Regions from separate parts of the Rhizobium sp. YTU87027 genome, predicted to be linked through region 2. Evidence: predicted binding sites of a transcription regulator. Region 2 holds the regulator's gene; each other region holds the start of a gene.
What was found. The regulator PhoB, encoded in region 2, activates phosphate uptake and scavenging genes when phosphate is short. The targets are predictions, from matches to a motif close to TGTCATNNANCTGTCAT.
Positions count from the first base shown of each region.

Region 1: a site for PhoB is predicted at 2,082-2,098, ahead of phoA (alkaline phosphatase). Genes of this name have one in related genera too.
Region 3: a site for PhoB is predicted at 1,687-1,703, ahead of NBG89_RS08180 (UDP-2,3-diacylglucosamine diphosphatase). Genes of this name have one in related genera too.

Region 1 is NZ_CP098440.1:1,571,556-1,575,077, forward strand. It holds gene rpsD (30S ribosomal protein S4) at 1-308, opposite strand, end outside; gene phoA (alkaline phosphatase) at 565-2,016, opposite strand; gene NBG89_RS08010 (helicase HerA domain-containing protein) at 2,182-3,522, opposite strand, start outside.
Region 2 is NZ_CP098440.1:149,215-152,736, reverse strand. It holds gene NBG89_RS00770 (aspartate aminotransferase family protein) at 1-440, opposite strand, end outside; gene NBG89_RS00765 (GcrA family cell cycle regulator) at 869-1,402, shown strand; gene phoB (phosphate regulon transcriptional regulator PhoB) at 1,501-2,184, opposite strand; gene phoU (phosphate signaling complex protein PhoU) at 2,221-2,934, opposite strand; gene pstB (phosphate ABC transporter ATP-binding protein PstB) at 2,978-3,522, opposite strand, start outside.
Region 3 is NZ_CP098440.1:1,614,245-1,617,766, reverse strand. It holds gene NBG89_RS08185 (NADP-dependent malic enzyme) at 1-1,522, opposite strand, end outside; gene NBG89_RS08180 (UDP-2,3-diacylglucosamine diphosphatase) at 1,750-2,574, shown strand; gene NBG89_RS08175 (MFS transporter) at 2,736-3,522, shown strand, end outside.

The DNA of each region.
Region 1 (3,522 bases), 1.4 Mb from region 2:
GCGCGATAAACGATCGCGTCCAGACGGGACTCCAGAAGACCGATCAGGTTTTCGGAGGTGTCACCCTTGCGGCGTGCGGCTTCAGCGAAGATTGCGCGGAACTGCTTTTCGCGCAGGTCACCGTAGTAGCCCTTCAGCTTCTGCTTGGCGCGCAGTTGCACACCGAAGTCAGAGAGCTTGCCCTTGCGGCGCTGACCATGCTGGCCCGGGCCGTATTCGCGGCGGTTCACCGGGGACTTCGGACGGCCCCAGATGTTTTCGCCCATCCGGCGGTCAATCTTGTACTTGGACGATTCGCGCTTGCTCATCGTATTTCCTTTCAGAAAGTTAGAACGGTTTGTTGCCAAACCGCGTGAAGGAAACACGCCCTCCTTTGATCTTCTTTCGAGGATCCGACAGGATCATCCCATTACGCGAACAGGACAAATCCACGGGACATGTCAAATGAAACACCGGACATCTCTGCCCGGTGCTGGCGCGGTCTTTAGGGCGAAGTCGCTGGAATGTCAATCACAATTCCACGTCCTTGCCCATCAATGCCCCTGGTGGGGTAGCCTTTGCAGCTTACTTGGCGCTCGCCGTCTCGGTCTTCAGGCCGAGCGCGTCACAGATTGTATAGAACAGATCCGTCTGGTCCGTCAGACCGGTAACATTTGCTGCACGCGGCCCGTAGGCCGCGATGCGCAGCTGCGAGCCCGTGTGGCCCTGGTCATTCTCGTCTTCGGAGTTACCGTAGCTCACGGCCATAACAGCCCCATCCTTCGTCATCAGCGCTTCGGTCAGGCCGGGAGCCTTGGTATCTGCCTCGATGATCTGACTTGCGTGGGCATGGTCAGCGGTGACGATAACGAGCGTGTCACCAGCTTCACGCGCAAATTTCAGCGCTTCCTGAACGGCTTCATCGAGATCAACCGTCTCACCGATCTGACCGCACGGGTTGGCAGCATGGTCCTGTTTGTCGATCGACGCGCCCTCGACCTGTAGGAAGAAGCCCTTCTCATTCGTCCGAAGCAGTTCGATCGCCTTCGCCGTCATCTGGGCCAGCGTCGGGGTTGCGGCCGTGCGCTTCTCGTTCGGCTTGCAGACGACCGGCTCCTTCTCGACATTGCCGTAGGCCTTCGGGCCTTCCCAGCGAACCGGCATGTTGCCGTCGGCAAACAGACCGAGCACTGGCGCGCTGTCGTTTGCCTGCTTGATGGCCTGAAGCTCATCGAGGTTCGAAACGATCTTGTAGCCGCGCTCCGCGGCCTGCTGGCGAAGCGTCTTGTCTTTCCACTCGCCGGCCTTGGCGGTCTCGCTAAAGCTCTTGGCGCCACCGCCGAGTGTCACATCAGCACGTGCATTCAGCAGCTGCTCGCTGATCGATCCCTTGCCGCCGTTTTCAAGCGCGTTCGTCGGGCACTTCTCGGTCGTGGATGCCGGGCCGTAGCACTTACGCTGGGTCACGTGTGCGATCTGGACGGCAGGCGTTGCGTCCTGCAATTCGGCGGTCGAGACGTTGCCCGTGCCGATGCCGGCAGCCTTTGCCTTCTCAAGCAGCGTTTCGTGGGCCTTCTCATGGATGTCGACGCCGATCGCGCCGTTATAGGACTTCACGCCGGTCGCCCAGGCGGTTCCCGAGGCAGCGGAGTCGGTCACGTAGGTCGGTTTGCCGGTCTTCTTGTCGAGCGAATAATGCGTGTACTGGCCGGTGACCGGCAGCGCATCGATACCCTTGAAATACTGGCCCGCACCAGCCGCATAGTTGCGCGCGATGGTGATTTCGGAGTCGCCCATGCCGTCGCCGATTAGGAGGATGACATTCTTCGGGCGAGTATCGATGAGCGCAGCGCGGTAAGCCTCGGTGATATCGCCGGAGAGGCGGCGTGCGCCACCAGGAGCGCTCAGATCGGCACTCGCCGCGCGCTCCAGAAGTTTGTTCGCCGCATCATCGGCATAGCCGGGCTGAATGGCAACGGTTGCAAGCAGGCCGCCGCCGACGAGGCGCAGCAGCTGGTGACGAACGTTGTTTCTCATGACCGAGATCTCCTTTTGATAATCCGCATCGACCGCACGGGTCGCGCGCCTTATCCACCACCTGAATGAAGCCCATGTGACAAAAGCAACTTCTTCGTGTGATATTAGAGATCGAGTATAGAGCAGCCCGATAGTTCCCGCGCCATCCTTGCTGCAATCCGACCGTTATTCCGCTGCAGAGCGGACATCACCCGCATCGGGCGCATTGGCATCGCCCGGGGCCGTCTGGCAGTTCATATCGGGGAACGCGACGATGCGCTTGCCCGAGAAATCCGTATGCACGACGACGGTGCCCTGCTCCTCGAAATAGCCAAGCAGGCGTCTCGCACGCCGGGCCGAATGAGTGCCATAGGCTCGCGCAATCCGTGCATCCGAGGGGCACGTCTCGCCACACACAGCGGCCTTTGCCAGCATCAGGAAAACGCCCTGTAGGTCGTCCGTGACGCCTGTCGACAGTGACAGCGCCGTCGCCCAAGCTTCTGTTTCCGCCGTTGCCGCATCCACGCCGGAGCGCGAAATCGCCACGCGACGTCGAAACTCGGGTAGCGACATCGGAGGACCGGGAACCCGGCGCATACGAAGTCGCACGAGGAACTCCTGATAAAGCACAGAATCCGTTCGAAATCCCGAGCCCGGATCGTCCAGTATCTCGTGCAACACTCCTGTCAGCCTCTCTTCGCGCTCCTCGGCCGATAGTTCGGGCTGAGGTGCACGCGCTTCCGAGACAGGAGCCGAGGCAACGGGAGCCGATCGCGACAGTTCGGCAAGAATATCCGTGGTCGGCCGTGGCGCCGGCGGCGCACGGCGGACGATCGGCCTCTGAAACTCCTCTGGATCCGGGGTAAAGATCAGATCCTCGACGTCGTCAGGTGCATCCGGCAGCGGCATGAGCTTCGGGCTCGACGAGCGAGCCGAGGTCTCGACATTGCCGATCTGGATCGGTAGTGGGCGGCGCGACAAGGCTGGCCCGAGCGCAACGAAATTGCCACGCTTCAGATCGCGGAACATTTCCGCCTGACGCCGATCCATCCCGAGGAGATCAGCCGCACGCGCCATGTCGATATCGAGGAAGGTGCGGCCCATCAGGAAGTTTGAGGCTTCCGCGGCCACGTTCTTCGCAAGCTTTGCGAGACGCTGCGTCGCGATCACGCCGGCAAGACCACGCTTGCGGCCGCGGCACATGAGGTTCGTCATGGCGCCAAGCGACATCTTGCGGGCATCTTCCGAAACATCGCCGCCGACTGACGGCGCAAACATCTGCGCCTCGTCGACCACGACGAGAACCGGATACCAGAATTCACGGTCGGCATCGAACATGCCGTTAAGGAAAGCTGCCGCCGCACGCATCTGCTGCTCGATATCAAGACCCTCGAGGGTCAGAACGCAGGAGACGCGATGCTGGCGGATACGATTGGCGATGCCGGCCAATTCGGCCTCCGTGCGCTCGCCATCGACGACGACGTGGCCGAACTTGTCCGACAGAGTGACGAAATCGCCTTCAGGATC
Region 2 (3,522 bases):
AGGTATTTCTCCTGCCCCCCGGCAGCGATCGTCGCCAGCGTGCGGCCATGGAAGGCGCCTTCAAAGGTGATGATATGGAATCGCTCGGGATGGCCCTTTGAAAACTGGTAGCGGCGCGCGGTCTTGATCGCGCATTCCAGAGCTTCCGCGCCGGAGTTCGTGAAGAACACCTTGTCGGCGAACGTCGCCTCGGTCAGCCGCTTCGCGAGCGCTTCCTGACCGGGGATCTCATAAATATTGGACAGGTGCCAGACCTTATCAGCCTGCTCCTTCAGCGCACCCACCACATGCGGATGGCCGTGGCCGACGGAGGTCACGGCAACGCCTGCGCCGAAATCAAGATATCGCTCGCCCGTTTCGGTGATCAGCCACACGCCTTCTCCTCGCTCGAACCGCAGCGGGGCACGAGAGTAGGTGTCGTAAAGCGCGGCTTCAGCCATGGCGCGATCTCCTGTCAACATTCATCAGCGGCCGGACTCCGGCTAAGGAACGCAGTGTCCGAAAATTAAAAATGCCGCCTTTCGGCGGCAAGCAGCACTATTTACTTTTCGCACTGCAATGTCAACAAAACTGAGGTTTTCCCGCACGCGTCAAGCTGCCATCCGAAGGTGGCCGACCTATCAACAACTAATGTTGCATAAATGACTCTCACGCCCAGCAAGTTGGGGAAAACTTGAAATTCGATTCGCCGAGATTCAACCGACTCTTGTCACGGAGTCAGCCTCACACTAGGTTAAAACTCAATTACTAGACTGCATGCGGCGGAACTAGTCACCAAAATCGAGCAAGCGTTTCTTGCCTCGGATGCGTCCGGGGCAACGGTGAAGGATTCTGCCTGCACCAACGCTAATAAGGCGGAGACAGGGGCATGAACTGGACAGACGAGCGCGTTGAAAAACTGAAGAAGCTGTGGTCCGAGGGACTGAGCGCCAGCCAGATCGCAGCACAACTTGGCGGTGTAAGCCGCAACGCTGTCATTGGCAAAGTCCACCGTTTGAGTTTGCCGGGCCGTGCCAAGGCCGGGGGCACGACGACAACGGTCAGAACGCCCAAGCGCACCACCTCGGCGCCGCGCGCTCCGAACTATGCATCGCGCGTCACCACGCGTACCGTCACCCGCCAGCAGGGTGCAACGATGCTGAAGGAAGAGATCGAGATCGACGCGATCGAGCAAGTCAGCTTCCGTCCGGCCGCGAATGTGGTCGTTCCGATTTCGCGTCGCCTTGGCCTGACCGAACTGACCGAACGCACCTGCAAGTGGCCGGTCGGCGATCCGCTGAAGGACGACTTCCATTTCTGCGGCTGCGAGTCCCCGGATTCCTCCCCGTATTGCACCTACCATCAGCGCATGGCCTACCAGCCGGTCAACGAGCGCCGCAAGGCCGCCAACCGGGTCGCCTGACCCGGAAGCCGGATAAGGAACAAGAAAACGGGCCTTCGCAGGCCCGTTTTTTTGTTGAGGCGGTGATCGAAGCCCTTTCAAGCTTTCGCCTGAAAGGACTAAGCTTCCATGGAATATCCGGCGCCGCGAACGGTGCGGATGACGTCCTGCATGTTGGAAAAGTTCAGCGCCTTGCGCAGGCGACCGACGTGCACGTCGACGGTGCGTTCGTCCACATAGATATCGTGACCCCAGACGCCGTCGAGAAGCTGCGAGCGCGAGAAGACGCGGCCGGGCGATGCCATCAGGAATTCGAGAAGCCGGAACTCGGTCGGGCCGAGGCGGACCTCGCGGCTCTTGCGATGAACGCGATGCGTCTCGCGATCGAGTTCGATATCGCCGCATTTCAGCAGCGTCGAGAGGACTTCGGGTTTGGCTCGGCGAAGCATCGCCTTGACGCGAGCAACGAGCTCCGGCGTCGAGAACGGCTTGACCACGTAATCGTCGGCACCGGTTGAGAGGCCGCGAACGCGTTCGCTTTCCTCGCCGCGAGCCGTCAGCATGATGATCGGCAGGCGCTCGGTTTCCGGCCGCATACGCAGGCGTCGGCAGAGTTCGATGCCGGATACGCCCGGCAGCATCCAATCGAGGATCAAAATGTCCGGCGTGCGTTCCTGCAACCGGATCTCGGCCTCGTCGCCGCGAAGGATGGTATCGACCTCAAAACCTTCAGCCTCGAGGTTATAGCGAAGAAGCACGCTCAGTGCCTCTTCGTCTTCAACGACAGCTACTTTGGGGATCATTCGTTTCGGTCTCCTGGGGGCGCGGTCGCGGAACGATTATTCAGTGACTGCGCCGACGGTGTTGGCGGTATCGTCCTTCGGACGTTCGCCTTCCGGCTGGGCACCGGTGGCCATGTAGTAGATGGTTTCGGCAATATTGGTTGCGTGGTCGCCGATGCGCTCGATGTTCTTCGCGCAGAACAGGAGATGCGTGCAGCTGGTGATGTTGCGCGGATCTTCCATCATGTAGGTAAGCATCTCGCGGAATAGCGAGGTGTACATCGCGTCGATTTCCTCGTCGCGCTCACGGATCGACTTTGCCTTGTCAGCAGCGCGGCTCGTATAAACGTCGAGAACTTCCTTGAGCTGGACCAGCGCCAGCTCCGAGAGGTGCTCGAGGCCACGGGCGAGCTTACGCGGCACACCGGCGCTCTGGACGGCAATGACGCGCTTGGCAGTGTTCTTGCCGAGATCGCCGACGCGCTCGAGGTCTGCCGCTATTCGAATGGAGCCCATGATCTCGCGAAGGTCGGCCGCCATCGGCTGGCGGCGCGCAATCGTGACAATGGCCTTGTCGCCGATCTCGCGTTCGGCGTGGTCAAGGATCACGTCGTCGGAGATGACCTTCTGGGCGAGAGCCGTATCGCCGTTGACGAGGGCGCGAACGGCATCCGAGACCATCTGCTCGGCCAAGCCGCCCATTTCCGAAATGCGGCGGGACAGGAACTTCAAATCATCGTCGTACGCAGAAAAGATATGTGTCGATGCCATAGGGATCATCCTTGAATATCGTGAGTGCTACCGAAACGGCCGATCAACCGAAGCGGCCCATGATGTAGTCCTGGGTGCGTGGGTCGTCCGGGTTGGTGAACATCTTGTCGGTATCATTCTCCTCGACGAGGTTGCCGAGGTGGAACATGGCGGTTCGCTGCGAAACGCGGGCGGCCTGCTGCATCGAGTGCGTCACGATGACGATCGTGTAGTTCTCTCGGAGTTCGTGGATCAGTTCCTCGACCTTTGCCGTGGCGATCGGATCGAGTGCCGAGCACGGCTCGTCCATCAGGATCACTTCCGGGCTGACGGCAACAGCGCGGGCGATGCAGAGGCGCTGCTGCTGGCCACCGGAAAGACCAGTGCCGGCTTCATGAACGCGATCCTTTACCTCGTTCCACAGACCGGCGCGCTGCAGGCTGATTTCGACGATCTGGTCCATGTCGGCCTTCGTCTTGGCGAGACCGTGGATGCGCGGGCCGTAGGCCACATTTTCATAGATCGTCTTTGGGAACGGATTTGGCTTCTGGAACACCATGCCGACGCGGGCACGCAGTTCCACCACGTCGATATCCGGATCGTAGATAT
Region 3 (3,522 bases), 1.5 Mb from region 2:
CGGCTAGCGGCCGGATGCGCAGACCGTAGCGCTTCAGACGTGTTTCGATGACCAATGGGCGGCCAATCAGGATTGGCTTGGCAATGCCTTCTTCGAGCAGCACCTGTGCGGCGCGCAAGACGCGTTCGTCTTCACCTTCGGAGAAGATCACCCGCTTGCGCTCGGCATTCTTCGCCGCAGCAAAGATCGGCTTCATGATGAAGCCCGAGCGGAAGACGAAACGGTTGAGCTGGTCGAGATAGGCGTCGAAATCGGTAATCGGACGCAGGGCGACACCGCTTTCGGCCGCGGCTTTCGCTACGGCCGGGGCGATCCGCAGGATCAGACGCGGGTCAAAGGGCGAGGGGATCAGGTAGTTCGGGCCGAAGACGGGCGTTTCGCCCGAATAGGCGCGGGCGGCGACGTCGGATGGCTCTTCGCGCGCAAGTGCCGCGATGGCGCGGACGGCAGCCATCTTCATTTCTTCGTTGATAGTGACCGCGCCGCAATCCAACGCGCCCCGGAAAATATAGGGGAAGCAGAGAACGTTGTTCACCTGGTTCGGGAAGTCGGAGCGACCGGTGCAGATCATCGCATCGGGACGGGCAGCGCGGGCGAGATCGGGCATGATTTCGGGCGTTGGGTTGGCGAGCGCCATGATCAGCGGGTTTTCGGCCATCTGCGCCAGCAGTTCCGGCTTCAGCACGCCCGCTGCGGAAAGGCCAAGGAAGACGTCGGCGCCGCCGATGTTTTCGGCAAGCGTGCGCGTGTCGCTCTTCTGGGCGTAGACGCTCTTCCACTCGTCCATCAGTTCGGTGCGGCCTTCGTAGACCAGACCTTCGATGTCATGAACCCAGATGTTTTCGCGTTTGGCGCCCAGCGTGACGAGGAGATTGAGGCAGGCGAGGGCGGCAGCACCTGCGCCGGAGGCAACGATCTTGACCTCGTCGATCTTCTTGTTCGCCAGTTCCAGGCCATTGAGGATCGCGGCAGCGACAATGATAGCGGTGCCGTGCTGGTCATCATGGAAGACCGGGATCTTCATGGTCTCGCGCAGACGACGCTCGATTTCGAAACATTCCGGCGCCTTGATGTCCTCGAGATTGATGCCGCCGAAGGTCGGCTCGAGCGAAGCGACGGTCGAGACCATCTGCTCGACGCTCGATGCATCGACCTCGATATCGAAGACGTCGATGTTAGCGAACTTTTTGAAGAGGACGGCTTTTCCCTCCATGACCGGCTTTGATGCTAGCGGGCCGATATTGCCGAGGCCGAGAACGGCCGTACCGTTAGAAATGACCGCTACGAGATTTGCACGAGAGGTATAATCGGCGGCCGTCTCGGGATTGTCGCGGATCGCTAGACAGGGTGCTGCGACGCCGGGGGAATAGGCAAGAGCCAGGTCGCGCTGGTTGCCGAGCGGCTTGATCGCCTGGATCTCGAGCTTGCCCGGACGCGGATAGCGATGGAAGTAGAGCGCCTGCTCGTCCAGGCTTCCACCTGCCAGATTCTTTTCCGTCTTGGACTTTTCCTGATGATCCATCATCGCCTCCGGGCTGCCGCATGCTGTCTTTGAAATGCCTTCAATACATCAAACGGGATGGCGGAACAGTCGGAATTTCCGTTCGAAATACGAAAACGGCGCAAATCTGTCGCCGTTGCGTCGAGGCGCGGTGGCAACCGGGAAAATCAGGCAGGGCACCAGCATGTCATCTTCCTGAAACACGACTCTGGTTTTGAGAGGCAGGTGAACGATGGGACACGAGCAGGATGCTTGTGAGGGACAACATGGATACGCGGCACTTCCGTACGCTTTTCATTTCCGATGTACATCTCGGCTCCAAGGCCGCGAAGGTGGACTTCCTGTTGGATTTTCTCAAGCATCACGAGGCGGACACCATTGTCCTCGTTGGCGACATCGTTGACGGCTGGCGGCTGAAGCGCAGCTGGTACTGGCCCCAGGATTGCAATGACGTCGTTCAGAAGCTGCTGCGCAAGGCGCGCAAGGGCACGCGGGTCATTTATATCCCCGGCAATCACGACGAATTCCTTCGCGACTTTCCAGGCACCCATTTCGGTGGCATCGAGGTCGCCGAGCGCATCATGCATGAAGCTGCCGACGGCAAGAAGTACCTCGTGCTGCACGGCGACGAGTTCGACGTCGTGGTGCGCAATGCCCGCCTGCTCGCCTATCTCGGCGACTGGGCATACGACATGGCGATCATGATCAATATTGGCCTCGCAGCGATCCGCCGCCGGATGGGAATGCCTTACTGGTCATTTTCCGCATGGGCCAAGCTTCAGGTCAAACATGCGGTCAACTTCATCGGCGAGTTCCAGCGCGTCGTCGCTGACGAAGCTCGGAAACATGGTGCGGACGGCGTGATCTGTGGCCACATTCACCATGCGGTGATGGAAGAGATGGACGGGATCCGCTACATCAATACCGGAGACTGGGTCGAAAGCTGCACAGCGATCGCCGAGCATGAAGACGGCACCTTTGAATTGATCGAATGGCGCACCATGAGCGATATACAGTCGATTCCGATGGCGATCGGTCATCGCGAAAAGGACGTCGCGCAGCAGGCCGCTTAGAGCGGTCTTGCAAGCCCGAAACTCAATGTATCAATTTAGCCCGTTGTGTCTTTGCGACAGGCCCTGTTTATTTTCTAAAACGTTTCAGTGGGGCAATTTCTTGCCATAGTCGCCCTTAGGTTGACGTGTTAGGCAACGTTCAGTTCCTACAGGTCTACCCCATGATTCCCGCGCAAAATCCTCCGGCGAGTGAGGGGGCACCACCGCGCTTCCGTGTGCTCAGTGCCTTGTCCTATTGTGCGCCTTTGCTCGTCAACGGCGTTGCCCTGCCGTTTTTCCCGATGTGGCTTGCGCTGCACGAGTTCAACGAACATGAGATCGGCGTCATTCTCGCCGTGCCGATGGTGGTGCGTGTGCTCGTCGCTCCCATCGTCGCGATGTATGCCGACCGGATGAAAGAGCGCGCCGATGTGTTGCTGTTTTCAGGCTGTCTATCGCTGCTGACGGCGATCGCGCTCTACTGGACGAATACATTCTGGCCGGTGCTGATCGTCTACACGATCCAGGGAGCGACCTTTGCCTGTTACGTCCCGGTCGTCGAGTCGATCGTGATTTCCGGTGTCAGGCGCTGGGGGCTGGATTACGGCTCGATGCGAGTATGGGGTTCGGTCGCGTTTATCGTCTCCACCCTGATCGGCGGGCAGTTGATCGGGCACTGGGGCGGCGAGATGGTGTTGCCGGTCATGACCTTTGGTTTCATGACAACCGTTGTGATGGCGATCTATTGTCCACGAATCGGCCCGACACGCAGGCGCGGAACGCCCGTCGATATTTCAGCGGCGACCGGGAGTTCGCTGCGTCAACCGCATCTGCTTGCATTGCTGATCGGCGTCGCAATCCAACAGTCGAGTCATGCTGTCTTGCAGGCGTTTGCGTCCCTCTACTGGCGTGATCTCGGCTTCTCAGGGACGCAGATCGCAATCCTTTGGAGTGCCGGCGTTGCAGCCG